DNA from 3 places in the Pseudomonas morbosilactucae genome. Region 3 is predicted to be linked to each of the others. Evidence: predicted binding sites of a transcription regulator. Region 3 holds the regulator's gene; each other region holds the start of a gene.
What was found. The regulator FliA, encoded in region 3, starts transcription of late flagellar genes. The targets are predictions, from matches to a motif close to CTAAAGTTTNNNNNNNNNNNGCCGNTAA.
Positions count from the first base shown of each region.

Region 1: the regulator FliA is predicted to act here: its motif matches at 2,324-2,351, upstream of M1B35_RS17515 (methyl-accepting chemotaxis protein).
Region 2: the regulator FliA is predicted to act here: its motif matches at 1,539-1,566, upstream of M1B35_RS12345 (methyl-accepting chemotaxis protein).

Region 1 covers NZ_JALQCX010000033.1:4,780-9,803, reverse strand. The annotation lists partial or broken gene M1B35_RS17520 (aldose 1-epimerase family protein) at 1-61, opposite strand, end outside; gene M1B35_RS17515 (methyl-accepting chemotaxis protein) at 234-2,210, opposite strand; gene M1B35_RS17510 (LysR substrate-binding domain-containing protein) at 2,402-3,322, opposite strand; gene M1B35_RS17505 (NorM family multidrug efflux MATE transporter) at 3,474-4,886, shown strand; gene M1B35_RS17500 (putative bifunctional diguanylate cyclase/phosphodiesterase) at 4,883-5,024, opposite strand, start outside.
Region 2 covers NZ_JALQCX010000019.1:83,446-88,469, forward strand. The annotation lists gene M1B35_RS12335 (LysR family transcriptional regulator) at 1-352, opposite strand, end outside; gene M1B35_RS12340 (aldo/keto reductase) at 470-1,465, shown strand; gene M1B35_RS12345 (methyl-accepting chemotaxis protein) at 1,632-3,626, shown strand; gene M1B35_RS12350 (SRPBCC family protein) at 3,700-4,155, shown strand; gene M1B35_RS12355 (DUF411 domain-containing protein) at 4,362-4,811, shown strand; gene M1B35_RS12360 (YqaA family protein) at 4,808-5,024, shown strand, end outside.
Region 3 covers NZ_JALQCX010000051.1:91,231-96,254, forward strand. The annotation lists gene M1B35_RS24680 (chemotaxis protein CheA) at 1-1,152, opposite strand, end outside; gene M1B35_RS24685 (protein phosphatase CheZ) at 1,165-1,953, opposite strand; gene M1B35_RS24690 (chemotaxis response regulator CheY) at 1,976-2,347, opposite strand; gene fliA (RNA polymerase sigma factor FliA) at 2,514-3,254, opposite strand; gene fleN (flagellar synthesis regulator FleN) at 3,251-4,081, opposite strand; gene flhF (flagellar biosynthesis GTPase FlhF) at 4,200-5,024, opposite strand, start outside.

The DNA of each region.
Region 1 (5,024 bases), on a different contig from region 3:
CCATGGCATGGGAAGCAGCGCTCAGGGCGCCAAGGGTGACAAGCAGTTTGAGCGGAGTCATGAACGGGTGCCTTTCTTGGAGTTGTGCAATTTTTATAGCGCTGATGAAACGTTTCAGCAAGCTAAAAGAACAGCACTCCAAGACCAGCACGACACGGGGAGGCGCTGACCGCCGAACCGCCGACGCCTGTCCCTCTCGGTGCAGGCGTGGGGTGGACGGTCAGACTGGGTGCTCAGCGAAAGCGATCGACTTCGTGGCGCAGGTCCGCCGCGAGCTTCTCCAGCTCTTTGGCGGTGACGGCCAGGTTCGACACCACTTCGCGCTGCTCGCTGTTGGCCAGGGCGATGCTCTGCAGGTTACTGCTGAGCAAGGTGGCGGTGCTGCTCTGCTCCTGGGTGGCCGTGGTGATGGCAGCGAACTGCTGGCCCGCGGAACGGCTTTGCTCGTCGATCTGTGCCAGCGCCGAAGCCACGTCGGCGTTGCGCGACAGGCCTTCCTGCATCAACCGCTTGCCCTGCTCCATGGTGCTGATGGCGTTACCAGTTTCCTGCTGGATGCTGTTGATCATCTGCGAGATTTCATCGGTCGCCTCGCGGGTCCGCGAGGCCAGGTTGCGCACCTCATCGGCCACCACCGCAAAACCCCGACCTTGCTCGCCGGCACGGGCGGCTTCAATGGCGGCGTTGAGGGCCAGCAGGTTGGTTTGGTCGGCAATCGCGGTAATCACCCCGACAATGCCGCCGATTTCCTGGGAACGTTGCCCCAGGGTATTGATCACCGTCGCGGTGCTGTTCAGGGCCCCGGCGATCTGTTCCAGGGAGGCCGACGCCTCTTCCATGGAGGTCCGGCCAATGCGGGTTTGCTGCGCATTCTCCTGGGCCAGGCGCTCGGTGTTGCCCATGTTGTCGGCGATGTTCAGCGACGTGGCGCTGAACTCCTCGACCGCGCCCGCCATGCTGGTGATTTCCCCGGACTGCTGTTCCATGCCTTCGTAGGCCCCGCCGGACAAGCCGGACAACGCCTGGGCCCGACCATTGACGTCCTGGGCCGCCTGGCGAATGTGCTCGACCATGGTCGACAGCGCTTCGCCCATCTGGTTGAAGCTGCGGGCCAACTGACCGATCTCGTCGTGGCTGGCGACTTTCAGGCGCACGCTCAGGTCTCCCGCGCCCAACGCCTCGGCCTGGCGCACCAGGTCACCCAGGGGCGCCAGCTTGCTGCGCAACAGCCAGACCGTTGCCCCCACTGCCAGCAACATCGCCAACAGGCTGCCAATGACCAGGCGAATGCCGACGCTCCAGGTCACGGCACGGATTTCCGCCTTGGGCATGCTCGCCACGACCGACCACGGGCCGCCTTCGAACGGCACTGCAAGGCTGTAGAAGTCCTCGGACTTGTCGCTCCAGAAGCGGCCCTGGCCTGGCGTCTGCGCCAGCTCAAGCATGGTCGGCAGCGCCTGTTCCAGGTCCTGCACGCCCGCGGGCGGCACCAGCCATTTCTTTTGCTCGTCCAGCAGCGCCAGAGAGCCGGTGTGACCGATACGGAAGCGCTTGAGGTTGGCGAACTGGGCGTTTTGCGCGTCGGTATAGTCGAACCCCACGAACAGCACCGCAATCACTCGCCCGCTGCTGTCGCGCACCGGTGTGTACTGGGTCATGTAGGACCGTTCGAACAGCAAGGCGCGGCCGACATAACTCTGGCCCGCCATGAGTTTCTGATAAGCCGGGTGGGCATGGTCCAGCAAGGTGCCGATGGCACGGGTGCCGTCCTGCTTGCTCAGGGAAGTGCTGACCCGGATGAAGTCCTCGCCGCTGCGCACAAACAGGGTCGCCACGCCGGCAGTCATCTGTTTGAACTCGTCAACTTCCTTGAAGTTGTTGTTCAACACTTCGTTGCCCAAGTGCAACCCTGGGGTCGGGGTGCCGGCCACAGTCACGGGTTCATCCGGGTGCACGCTCAAGCCACCGCTGAAACGCTTTTCAAACAGGCCGCTGAGGCGCTGGGTGCTTTCGCGCAGGGTGCCGTGAAAGGTGTTGAGCTGGTCGGCCAGCAAACGGGCCTCACTGGCCAGGTGTTCTTCCCGGGTATCGAGGTTGGCGGAATCCAGGGAGCGCAGGGCAAACAGGGCGCTGCCGCTGATCACGACCGCCAGTATCACAGCAAGGGCAAGACCCAGCTGCGAGGCGATCCGGGCACGAGGTTGAGGCATGACGGCTCCTGGCCAAGCAACCGGATCGTCCTGATCGCGTCATCGGCTCGGCAACATTTTTTAGTAGGAAGAAAGGCTCGAACCTTCCAGAACGGAGGTTCCACTTTCCCTAGAGTTCGGCGGCAAGCTTGAATACTTGAGCAATCTGGACAGGTATCTTGCAACGCCGAGCACACGGACGCTTCATCGATTCAGCCCAACCGCTCTACAACGGGCAATTGCATGGCTTTTACCTCGTTCTGGAGAAAATCGCTGAGGCGGCGCAAACGTTCACCTCCAGGCCGGGTTTTCGGCCAAACCAGGTAATAATTCTCGCCGCTGGCCACCGCGGTGGGCCAAGGCAGGCTGAGGCGACCCTGGGCCACGTCCTCGGCCACCATGAGCAAATCCCCCATGGACACGCCGTACCCTCGCGCGGCGGCAATCATCCCCAGCTCTAGGGTGTCGAACACCTGCCCGCCCTTGAGGGAAACCCGCTCGGACAACCCCATGCGCTCCAGCCAGCTGCGCCAGTCGCGACGGTCGGGGGTGGGGTGCAACAACTCGGTGGCGGCCAGGCGCTCCACGTCCCAGGGCTGATCGTTGAGCAGGTTCGGTGCGCCCACCGGGATCAGTAACTCCGGGAACAGGTAACTGGCCTCCCAATCCGGGGGGAAATGACCATTGCTCAGCAGCACCGCGCAATCGAACGGCTCTTGGTTGAAGTCCACGGCGTCCACGTCCATCCAGGCGCTGGTCAACTGCACCTCATTGCCAGGCTGCAAGTGGCGGAAGCGGCTCAGGCGCGCCAGCAACCAACGCATGGTCAGGGTCGAAGGGGCCTTCATGCGCAAGATGTCATCTTCAGCGCGCAAGGTATTGCAGGCGCGCTCCAGGGCGCCGAAGCCCTCGCGAATCCCCGGCAGCAGCAGGCGCGCGGCCTCGGTGAGTTGCAGGTTGCGCCCGCTGCGCAGGAACAGCCGGCAGGCGAAGTGCTCCTCCAGGGTGCGGATATGCCGGCTGACCGCGCTCTGGGTGATCGACAACTCCTCGGCCGCCCGGGTGAACGAGCTGTGTCGGGACGCGGCCTCAAAGGCACGCAAGGCGTAGAGCGGGGGAAGACGGCGGGACATCACGGCACTCCGATAACGCGAGAGGGCTAACCTACCAGAAAGTGCTTTGCATGAGTTTTAATCATGTGAGCAATCGTTTTTATCCCTTTGTGCATCCGCCCGAGAGCGCCGAAAATCAGCGCTCTCCCCCCTCTTCGAGCTACCGAGCCTGATGACCAAGCAGCATCCAGCACGTATTGAACTCGGGGCCATCCTGCGGCTGGCCGGGCCGTTGATCGCCTCGCAGTTGGCGCACATGCTGATGGTCCTCACCGACACCCTGATGATGGCCCGGCTCAGTCCGCAAGCCCTGGCCGGCGGCGGCCTGGGGGCGGCCAGTTACTCCTTCGTATCGATTTTCTGCATCGGCGTGATCGCCGCAGTCGGCACCCTGGTTGCCATCCGCCAAGGCGCCGGGGACATCCCGGGCGCGGCCCGCCTGACCCAGGCCGGGCTCTGGCTGGCGTGGCTGATGGCCCTGGTGGCCGGGCTGTTGCTGTGGAACCTCAAGCCGGTCTTGCTGCTGTTCGGCCAAACGCCCGACAACGTCGTCGCCGCGGGCGAGTTCCTGCTGATCCTGCCCTTCGCCCTGCCCGGCTACCTGAGCTTTATGGCCTTGCGCGGCTTCACCAGCGCCATTGGCCGCGCCACGCCGGTGATGGTCATCAGCCTGGCGGGCACCGTGGCCAACTTCCTGCTCAACTACGCCTTGATCACCGGCATGTTCGGCCTACCGAAACTGGGGCTGATGGGCATCGGCCTGGTCACCGCCGTCGTGGCCAACTGCATGGCCCTGGCCCTGGCCTGGCACATCCACCGGCACCCGGCCTACGCCGCCTACCCGCTGCGCCAGGGGCTGCTGCGCCTCAACCGGCAGTACTTGAAGGAACTGTGGCGCCTGGGCCTGCCGATTGGCGGCACCTACGCGGTGGAAGTCGGGCTCTTCGCCTTCGCCGCCCTGTGCATGGGCACCATGGGCAGCACCCAGTTGGCCGCGCACCAGATCGCCCTGCAGATCGTCTCGGTGGCGTTTATGGTGCCCGCCGGCATTTCCTACGCCATCACCATGCGCATCGGCCAGCACTACGGCGCCGGACAATTACTGTCGGCGCGCCTGGCCGGGCGTGTGGGGATCGCCTTCGGTGCCGTGGCCATGCTCGGCTTCGCCCTGGTGTTCTGGCTGTTGCCCCAGCAGTTGATCGGGCTGTTTCTCGACCATGACGATCCGGCGTTCCGCGACGTGATCAACCTGGCGGTGAGCCTGCTGGCGGTGGCGGCTTGGTTCGAACTGTTCGACGGCACCCAGACCATCGCCATGGGCGCGATTCGCGGGCTCAAAGACGCCAAGACCACGTTCCTGGTAGGGCTGGGTTGCTATTGGCTGATCGGCGCACCGGCGGCATGGCTGATGGCGTTCACCCTGGGTTGGGGACCGACGGGGGTGTGGTGGGGGTTAGCGCTGGGGCTGGCGTGTGCCGCCATCAGCCTGACGCTGGCCTTCGAATGGCGGATGAAGCGCATGGTCAAACGCCAGCCCGAGTCCCTCCGGGCCAACGCTCAAGGCGTGGCTGACCTGTCGGTCTAGACCGCACCCAAAACGGTTTGCTGCTGGGCGCCGAAGGTCAGGTAATCCACCAGTTCGGCGAGGGGCAAGGGTTTGCTGATCAGGTAGCCCTGGGCCTGGTCACACCCGAAGCCGCGCAGCAGCGCCAGTTGCTCAGGG
Region 2 (5,024 bases), on a different contig from region 3:
AGCGGGCAGAAAACGCCGGCAGTGCCGGAATCACCAGCAACCGGCCGATGCCCGCCGGCATGTCCACGCGCAAGGTGCCACGGGGGTTGTGCCGGGCCACGGAAAACGCCGCTTCGGTTTCTTCCAGGTCCGCCAGCAGGCGCACGCAGCGCTGGTAATAAGCGTCGCCGTCCAGAGTCAGGCTCACTTGGCGGGTGGTGCGCAGCAAGAGTTGCACCCCCAGGTGCGCCTCCAGTTGCTTGATCAGGATGCTCACCGAAGCACGGGGCATTTGCAGGCTGTCGGCGGCCCGGGCAAAGCCGCCCAGCTCGACGATCCGGGTGAACACGCGCATGGCGTTGAAGCGGTCCATAACGGCTGGCCTTGGGATTATTTAGAAATGACGAACAGTGATACTGCTTTTAGCCGGTTTATCTTGTTTTTGTCGAGTAGAACAATGGGCTCACCTTAACCCCCCGGAGTTCACACAATGCACACCCGCACACTCGGCAAGAACGGCCCCCGCGTTTCCGCCATCGGCCTTGGCTGCATGGGCATGAGCGATTTCTACACCACCGGCGGCGACACCCGGGAAGCCACCGCGACCCTGCACCGGGCCCTGGAACTGGGCATCAACCTGCTGGACACCGCCGACATGTACGGCCCCCACAGCAACGAAGAACTGATCGGCCAGGCGATTCGCGGCAAGCGCGACCAAGTGTTCCTGGCCAGCAAGTTCGGCATTGTCCGCGACACCACTGATGTCGCGGCCCGGGGCGTCAACGGCCGCCCGGAATACGTGCGCGCCTCCATCGATGGCACCCTGCTCCGCCTGGGCGTAGAAACCCTGGACCTCTACTACCAGCACCGCATCGACCCGGAGGTGGCCATCGAGGAGACCGTCGGCGCCATGGCCGAACTGGTGCAGGCCGGCAAGGTGCGCTACCTGGGCCTCAGCGAAGCCTCGGCGGCCACCCTGGAACGGGCCCACCGGGTGCACCCCATCAGCGCCTTGCAAAGTGAATATTCGCTGTGGAGCCGCGATCAGGAAGACAACGGCTGCCTGGCCACCTGCCGCCGTCTGGGCATCGCCTTTGTGCCCTACAGCCCACTGGGGCGCGGCTTCCTGACCGGCGCCCTGCAACGCCCGGAGGACTTTGCCGACGATGATTACCGGCGTTTCAGCCCGCGCTTCCAGGGCGAAAACTTCCACAAGAACCTGTTGCTGGTGCAGCAGGTGCAAAAGCTGGCGGCCGACAAAGGCATCACCGCCGGGCAACTGGCCCTGGCCTGGGTGCTGGCCCAGGGTGAGCACCTGATTCCGATCCCCGGCACCAAGCAACGCAAATACCTGGAAGAAAACGTCGCCGCCCTGGACGTCAGCCTCAGCCCTGATGAGCTGCGCAGCCTGGAGCAGATTTTTACCCCGCAGACCACCGCCGGCCAGCGTTACCCCAAGGAAGTGATGGCCCTGCTGGACATCTGAGCCAACCCTTGCGGGCGCCGATACGCTGCGCCCGCAAGGACTAAGCCCTTGAGCACTTTCTTGCACGATCGTACTAAAGTCGCCTGCCGCCACGCCGACAACCTGTTGCAGCCCTGACAAGGCTCCGCGCCTCGAACAATAAAAACGCTCGGTAAGGACAGGTCCCATGCCCGCATTTCGCTCCATTCAAGCCCGCTACACCCTCTTTCTGGTCCTGTTCGTGCTCTTGATGCTGGTGCTGACGGTGGTCGGCATCAGCCAATTGGTCGCCCCCAAGCTGCGTCACACCGAAGAACAGGTGGCCCTCAACCGCATCGCCGAAGTGGCGCAACGGATCCAGGGCGAGCTGAACAAGGTCCAGGCCCAGCAGCGCAGCATCACCCAGACCATTGCGCTGCTCGACAGCGACAGCATCGACCGGGTGCTGCCCGGCCTGGTGGACCAGTACGGCGAGCTGAAAGTCTTCGGTGGCGGCATCTGGCCCCTGCCCGACCAACGCACCCCGGGGCGCAACAAGCACAGCACCTTCTGGCACCGCGACGCCGCCGGCAAGCTGGTGGTCAACACCTTCTGGAACAGCGACGCGGCGCCCAACTATTACGACCAGTCCTGGTACAAGGGCGGCCTGCAAAGCCCTCGCGGCCAATGCGCTTGGGCTGCCGCCTATAAAGACGACGCCAGCGCCGAGCCACGCACCAACTGCGCCATGGCCATCAGCCGCGACGGCGCGCCCTACGGCGTGGCCACCATCGACGTGACCCTGGGCTTCTTCAACGAACTGGTGGCCCGCCAGGAAAAAGACCTGCAAGCCGAGATGCTGATCGTCGAGGCGGACGGCAAGATCATCAGCAACAGCTCGCGGATCAACGGCCCGGTGGTGTTGAAAAACATCAGCGAACTGGCCGCCGGCTCGCCCTTTGTCGCCCAGATCAAGGCCGCCCTGGAGCGCCGTGACAGCGGCCACCAGCGCGTCGAGTTCGATAACGCCGGAGTGGCCAGCACCTTCTTCATGCGGCCCATCGAGGGCTCGCCCTGGTTCCTCGCCACCGCCCTGCCGACCCAGTTGATCACCGCCCAGCGCGACGATGTGCTGAGCACCCTGAGCCTGTTGCAGATCCCGATGATCGTGCTGCTGGTGCTGCTGCAGGTCTATGCGATCCGCCAACTGGTACAGCGCATGAAGGCGCTGAAAGGCAACATCGATGCCCTGGCCACCGGCGACGCCGACCTGACCCGGCGCATCACCATCCGCGCCGAGGACGAACTGGGGGCCATCGGCCACTCGGTCAACCACTTCATCGTCTACCTGCAAAACATGATCGGTGAAGTGACCCAGGCCACCGAGGCCATGGCCGGCAGCCTGGAGCAGTTGCAACAGACCTCGCAGCAGAGCCAGCAGATCCTGGTGCGCCACGCCTCGGAAACCGATCAGACCGTCACCGCCATCACCCAGATGAGCGCCACCGCCGACAGCGTGGCGGCCAATGCGGCGCAGACCGCGGCCTTTACCCAACGCGCCAACGAACACGCCGAGCGTTCGCGGGTGGTGGTGGGCGAGGCGTCCGGCAGCGTGGTGGCCCTGATCGATGAAGTGGCCAGCGCCACCCACAAGGTCGAGGCCATGCAGCAAGACGCCCAGCGCATCACGGAAATCCTCGGGGTGATCGGCGCCATCGCCGGGCAGACCAACCTGCTGGCCCTCAACGCCGCCATTGAAGCCGCGCGGGCCGGGGAACAAGGCCGCGGGTTTGCCGTGGTAGCGGACGAAGTCAGGGCCCTGGCCGCCCGCACCCAGGCCAGCACCTCGGAAATCAACGAGATGCTCAACCGCCTGACCCTGGGCGTCAGTTCTTCAGTCAGCGCCATGGAAAACACCCAGGCCAGCTGCCAGTCGGCGGCGGATGCCACAGCACGGGTCAACAGCGGCCTTGATGAAATGGCCGGTTCGGTGAGCCAGATCAACAGCCTGAGCACCCAAATCGCCACGGCCGCCGAGCAACAGAGCGCGGTGACCGAGGAAATCAACCGCAGCATGGTCAACATCCGGCAGATGGTCGACGCCCTGGTGCAGACCGGCCAGGCCAGCCAGGACAACACCCAGAGCCTGCTCCAGGCCAACAACCGGGTCAGTACGCTAATGCGTCGCTTCAAGGTCCGCTGAACGGTCAGCTCCACGCCCGCCGCCCTGCGGGAGTGGAGCTATATTGCATGCTCCGGTCACAAGGAGGTGCATCATGGGCCAACGCCAACCGCATCTGATGGACGAGCGCATCGTCAATGAGCTGTACATCGGCGCCAGCATCGATACGGTCTACTACTACGTGACCCAGCCGGATCGCTGGCACGAATGGCACCCCTCCTCGTTGCGCGCCGACACCGGCCACGGCGGCTCCCTGCCCGCCGGCCACCGCTTCAGCGAGGTCATCGACCTGCTGGGCCTGCAGATCGACCTGAGCTACCGCGTGCTGGTGGCGGTGTTTCCCAAAGAGTTCAAGACCCTGTTCAGCTCCGCACCGGTGGACGGCTCGATCCACTACCAATTGCGCCGTGAAGGCGACGGCACCTTGTTCCGCCGCACCCTGCACTATTACACCGACCTCAACCTGGGCGGCCTGCGCCCGCGCATGGTGCTGCTGTCCGAACGCGCCCTGAGCAACCTCAAGCAACGCCTGGAACACCCCGATAGCTGACAAAACTGTCATCCGGCCCTCAGCCAACTGACAGCCAGGGCAAATTAACCTTGGGCAGGCAGCAGCATCACTTTGCAATACACAGGGCCTGACGCGGCGGAAAAAACAGGCAAAATACCCCGCGCCCGGCCCCAGCGCTGGCCCCAGGTCGACTGGTCTGCGCCATTGTTGTGCATCATCGAACCCCCACCACGAGAGCCACCCTGATGAAACCCGCACTGCGTCTGGCAGCCTTGTCTGCCCTGTTCCTCAGCTCCCTGGTCCAGGCCGCCGAGTTGATCCCCATCGACGTCCACCGTGACGCCAACTGCGGCTGCTGCAAGCAGTGGGTCAAACACCTGGAGGCCAACGGTTTCCAGGTCAACGACCACGTCGAAAGCAACATGAGTGCGGTCAAGCAGCGCCTGGGCGTGGCACCGCGCCTGGCCTCGTGCCACACCGCCGTGATCAACGGCAAATTCGTCGAGGGCCATGTGCCCGCCGACCAGGTGCTGGCCCTGAGCAAGCGCGATGACCTGCTGGGCGTGGCCGCACCGGGCATGCCCATGGGCTCGCCGGGCATGGAGATGGACGGCATGGGCGCCGACGCCTACCAAGTCATCGGCCTGACCCGCGACGGCCAGGACGTGGTGGTCGCGGACTACCCGGCCCGTTGATCTTCGGCGCTTACTTCGGCCTGTTCCTGGCGGCCTTCGGCGCCGCCACCCTGCTGCCGCTGCAATCGGAAGCGGTGCTGGTGGGCCTGCTGCTCAATGGCAGCTACCTGCCGTGGCTCCTGCTGCTGGTGGCGACCCTGGGCAATGTGCTGGGCTCGCTGGTCAACTGGTGGCTGGGCCAGCGCCTGGAACACTTCAAGGACCGGCGCTGGT
Region 3 (5,024 bases):
GATCTCGTCGAGCCGCGCCGTATCGACACGTACAGTGGTTTCAGCTTCGCTGGCAGGTTTTTCCGGCGGTGGTGCTGCGGCTGCACGGGCTGGCGCCGGAGCGGCAGCAGGTGCAGCGGCTGCCGCTGGCTTGGCGGGTTCTGCCTTGGGCTCGGGTTTCTTCGCTTCTGGCTTAGCCACGGCTGCCGGTGCGCTGACAACCGCCGCCGGTGCCTGGGTGGACGCGACAGCGCCGGTCGCGCCGGCCACTTCGGTGAACTTGCCTTTACCGTGCAGCTCATCGAGCAACGCTTCGAATTCATGATCGCTGATCAGGTCGCCGCCCGCGGCTGCCGCTGTAGGTGCGGCCGCAGCCGGCACCGAAGCCACTGCGGAGTCGAGGGCTTCGACGGCAAAGTTGCCCTTGCCGTGCAACTGGTCCAGCAGCGCTTCGAATTCGTCGTCAGTGATTTCGTCACCGGCCGGTTTCGCGCCCGGAGCGGGCGACTCGCTGGCCATGACCACGGCGTCCGGCGCGAACTGGCCTTTGCCGTGCAACTGATCCAACAGGGACTCGAACTCGGCATCGGTGATTTCGTCGCTGGCGGCATCGCCACCCGCAGCCGGTGCCACTGCCGCCGGGGCCGCAGCCTCGGCTTTGGCGGTGTTCAGGGAGTCCAGCAGCAGTTCGAATTCGTTATCGGTGATATCGCCCGATTCGCTCTCGGCGACGGGCTCGACGCTTTCCTCGACCACGGCAGCGACCGGCTCGGGTTCAGCGCCGGCAGGCTCGGCCAGACGGGCCAGGGCTGCAAGCAATTCCGGTGTCGCGGCGGTGATCTCGGTGCGTTCGCGGACCTGGCTGAACATGCCATTGACCGCGTCCAGCGCTTCGAGCACCACATCCATCAATTCCGAGTCGACACGACGCTCACCCTTACGCAGGATGTCGAAGACGTTCTCGGCGATGTGGCAGCACTCCACCAGCTCATTGAGCTGGAGGAAGCCGGCGCCCCCTTTTACAGTGTGAAAACCGCGAAAAATTGCATTGAGCAAGTCCGCATCATCCGGGCGGCTTTCCAGCTCGACCAGTTGTTCGGACAGTTGCTCTAGAATCTCGCCGGCCTCAACCAGGAAATCCTGAAGGATCTCTTCATCGGCGCCGAAGCTCATTAATGGGTGCTCCTAGAATCCAAGGCTGGAAAGCAAATCGTCTACATCGTCCTGACCGGACACAACGTCTTCCCGTTTATCGGCATGAATCTGCGGACCTTCACCCTTGGCGAGATGTTTTTGCGGATCTTTTTCCGCAAGCATCGATTCGCGGTCGTGTTCGATACCGGCAAAACGGTCGACCTGACTGGCCATGAGCACCAGTTTGAGCAAATTGCTTTCGACTTCCGTGACCAATTGGGTCACGCGCTTGATCACCTGGCCCGTGAGGTCCTGGTAATCCTGCGCCAGCAGAATGTCGTTGAGGTGGCCAGAGACGGTGCGGGTTTCCTCTGCGCTGCGCGACAGGAAACCGTCGACCCGGCGGGCCAGTTCGCGAAACTCTTCAGCACCGACCTCGCGCCGCATAAAGCGTCCCCAGTCGGTGCTCAAGGCCTGGGCATCAGTGCTCAGGCTGTTGACCAACGGGGTGCTGCTTTCGACCAGGTCCATGGTGCGGTTGGCCGCAGCCTCAGTCAGCCTGACCACATAGGAAAGGCGCTCGGTGGCATCCGTGATCTGTGAGACTTCCTCGGCTTGCGGCATGTGCGGGTCAATCTGAAAATTGACGATCGCGCTATGCAGCTCGCGGGTGAGCTTGCCGACTTCCTGGTACAGGCCGCGGTCACGGGTCTGGTTGAGCTCATGGATCAGTTGCACAGCGTCGCCGAACTTGCCTTTTTCAAGGCTCTCGACCAGTTCGCGGGCATGTTTTTTCAGGGTCGATTCAAAATCGCCCAATGAAGATTCGTTATGCTCCATAGCTCCCCCGTGGCGGAATTCATCAACCGATGCGTTCGAAGATTTTTTCGATCTTCTCTTTCAACGCCTGGGCCGTGAATGGTTTGACCACATAGCCGTTTACACCGGCCTGGGCAGCTTCAATGATCTGTTCGCGCTTGGCTTCAGCGGTCACCATCAGCACCGGCAGGTGCTTGAGTTTTTCATCGGCGCGCACGTGGCGCAGCAGGTCGATGCCGGTCATGCCGGGCATGTTCCAGTCCGTTACCAGAAAGTCGATGCTGCCGCTGTTGAGGACCGGGATAGCGGTAGTGCCATCGTCAGCCTCGACCGTGTTGGTGAAACCCAGATCACGCAACAGGTTCTTAATGATCCGCCGCATCGTTGAGAAGTCATCAACGATGAGGATTTTCATGTTCTTGTCCAATTCGACCTCCAAGCAGTCTTAAACGCGCCCAGCACCTGAACGCGCCATTCAATCAATACGGCGTAACACTCAACGACTGCATGAAGCACCCAACACAAGAACGGCCTGGCATGACGCCCAACCGCTCTTGTTCGCAGTGTCCCCACACTGCCTGTCAGCGCGCTCGCCACTCCCCCAAACGCCCCCGCAAGCGGGCCGCGCACTGGCTGTGTAACTGGCTGACCCGCGATTCGCTGACCCCCAGGACCTCACCGATTTCCTTGAGGTTCAGCTCTTCGTCGTAGTACAGCGCCAACACCAGTCGCTCGCGCTCCGGCAAATTGGCAATCGCATCCGCCAGCGCTGCCTGGAAACGTTCATCTTCCAGATCGCGCGACGGCTCGAGATGAGCACTGGCGCCATCCTCGTGCAGCCCTTCATGTTCGCCGTCCTGCAACAGGTCGTCGAAACTGAACAGGCGGCTGCCCAAGGTGTCGTTCAAAATCCCGTAATAATCGTCGAGACTCAATTCAAGTTCGGCCGCAACTTCATGATCTTTAGCGTCGCGACCGGTTTTAGCTTCAATTGCTCGAATCGCGTCACTGACCATGCGGGTATTGCGGTGCACCGAGCGGGGTGCCCAATCGCCTTTACGCACCTCATCGAGCATCGCGCCACGGATACGGATGCCCGCGTAGGTCTCGAAACTCGCGCCCTTGCTGGCGTCGTACTTGGTCGACACTTCGAGCAAGCCGATCATGCCCGCCTGGATCAGGTCTTCCACCTGCACGCTGGCCGGCAAGCGCGCCAGCAAGTGGTAGGCGATACGCTTGACCAGGGGCGCATAGCGCTCGATCAATTCGTACTGGCTGTCACGCGCCGATTTTTTGTAAAGGTTATAGCCGCTGGCAGTCATAGAACCGGTCCCGCTGTTTGATGCACAAGCCGCTCGACAAAAAATTCCAGATGCCCCCGCGGATTGGCAGGCAGGGGCCAGGTATCGACTTTTTGGGCGATGGCCTTGAACGCCAGAGCACACTTGGAACGAGGAAAGGCTTCATAGACCGCACGCTGCTTTTGCACGGCCTTGCGCACGCTTTCGTCGTAGGGAACTGCGCCGACGTATTGTAAAGCCACGTCCAGGAAGCGATCCGTGACCTTGGTCAATTTGGCGAACAGGTTGCGACCTTCCTGAGGGCTCTGGGCCATGTTGGCCAGGACCCGGAAGCGGTTCATGCCGTAGTCGCGGTTAAGCAGTTTGATCAGGGCGTAGGCGTCAGTGATCGAGGTGGGTTCGTCGCAGACCACCAACAACACTTCCTGGGCGGCGCGAACAAAACTGACTACCGAGTCACCAATACCGGCAGCGGTGTCGATCACCAGCACATCGAGGTTGTCGCCGATGTCGCTGAATGCCTGGATCAGGCCGGCATGCTGGGCCGGGCTCAGGTGCACCATGCTTTGGGTGCCGGACGCCGCCGGAACGATACGAATGCCACCAGGCCCCTGCAGCAATACGTCGCGCAGCTCGCAGCGCCCTTCGATCACATCGGCCAGGGTGTGTTTGGGGGTCAAGCCCAGCAGGACATCGACGTTGGCCAGGCCCAGGTCGGCATCCAGCAGCAGGACGCGTCGGCCGAGCTCTGCTAGAGCCAGGGACAAGTTCACTGACACGTTAGTCTTGCCGACGCCACCTTTGCCGCCGGTCACCGCGATCACCTGTACGGGATGCATGCTGCCCATGTTCTTTCTTTACCTTGTCTTACTTAGACGGGGCCACATAACTGGCTGCGCGTTCACCATTGGAACAATGCATGGCAGACCATCGATGTAGATACACTGCAATCTATTCATGATTCCCTCAGCCCACTCGCTTGGTCGGACTGTGGTAGAGGTCGGCGAACATATCGGCCATGGCCTCTTCACTGGGTTCTTCCTGCATTTGCACGCTGACCGCACGGCTGACCAACTGATGCCGGCGAGGCAGGTGCAAATCGTCCGGAATTCGCGGACCGTCGGTGAGATAAGCCACCGGCAACTCGTGACTGATGGCCAGGCTCAGCACTTCGCCCAGGCTGGCGGTTTCGTCCAGCTTGGTCAGGATGCAACCTGCCAGGCCGCAGCGCTTGTAGCTGTGGTAAGCGGCCGTTAGAACCTGTTTCTGGCTGGTGGTTGCCAATACCAGATAATTTTTTGCCTTGATACCGCGACCAGCCAGGGTGTCCAACTGCATGCGCAGTGCTGGATCGCTGGCTTGCAGGCCGGCGGTGTCGATCAACACCACACGCTTGCGCAGCAGCGGGTCCAGCGCCTGGGCCAGGGACTGCCCCGGGTCGACGTGGGTTACCGAGACGTTGAGGATGCGGCCCAAGGTCTTGAGCTGCTCCTGAGCACCGATACGGAAGCTGTCCATGCTCACCAGGGCAATGTTCTGCGCGCCGTACTTGAGCACGTAGCGCGCTGCCAACTTGGCCAGGGTGGTGGTCTTGCCCATGCCGGCCGGGCCGACCATGGCAATTACACCGCCCTCTTCCAAGGGTTCCATTTCCGGTGTCGAGATCATCCGCGCCAAGTGCGCCAACAGCATGCGCCAGGCTTGGCGAGGTTCGTCAATTTCAGTCACCAGTGCCAGCAGGTCGCGGGCCAGAGGGCCGGACAAGCCAATGCGTTGCAGGCGGCGCCAGAG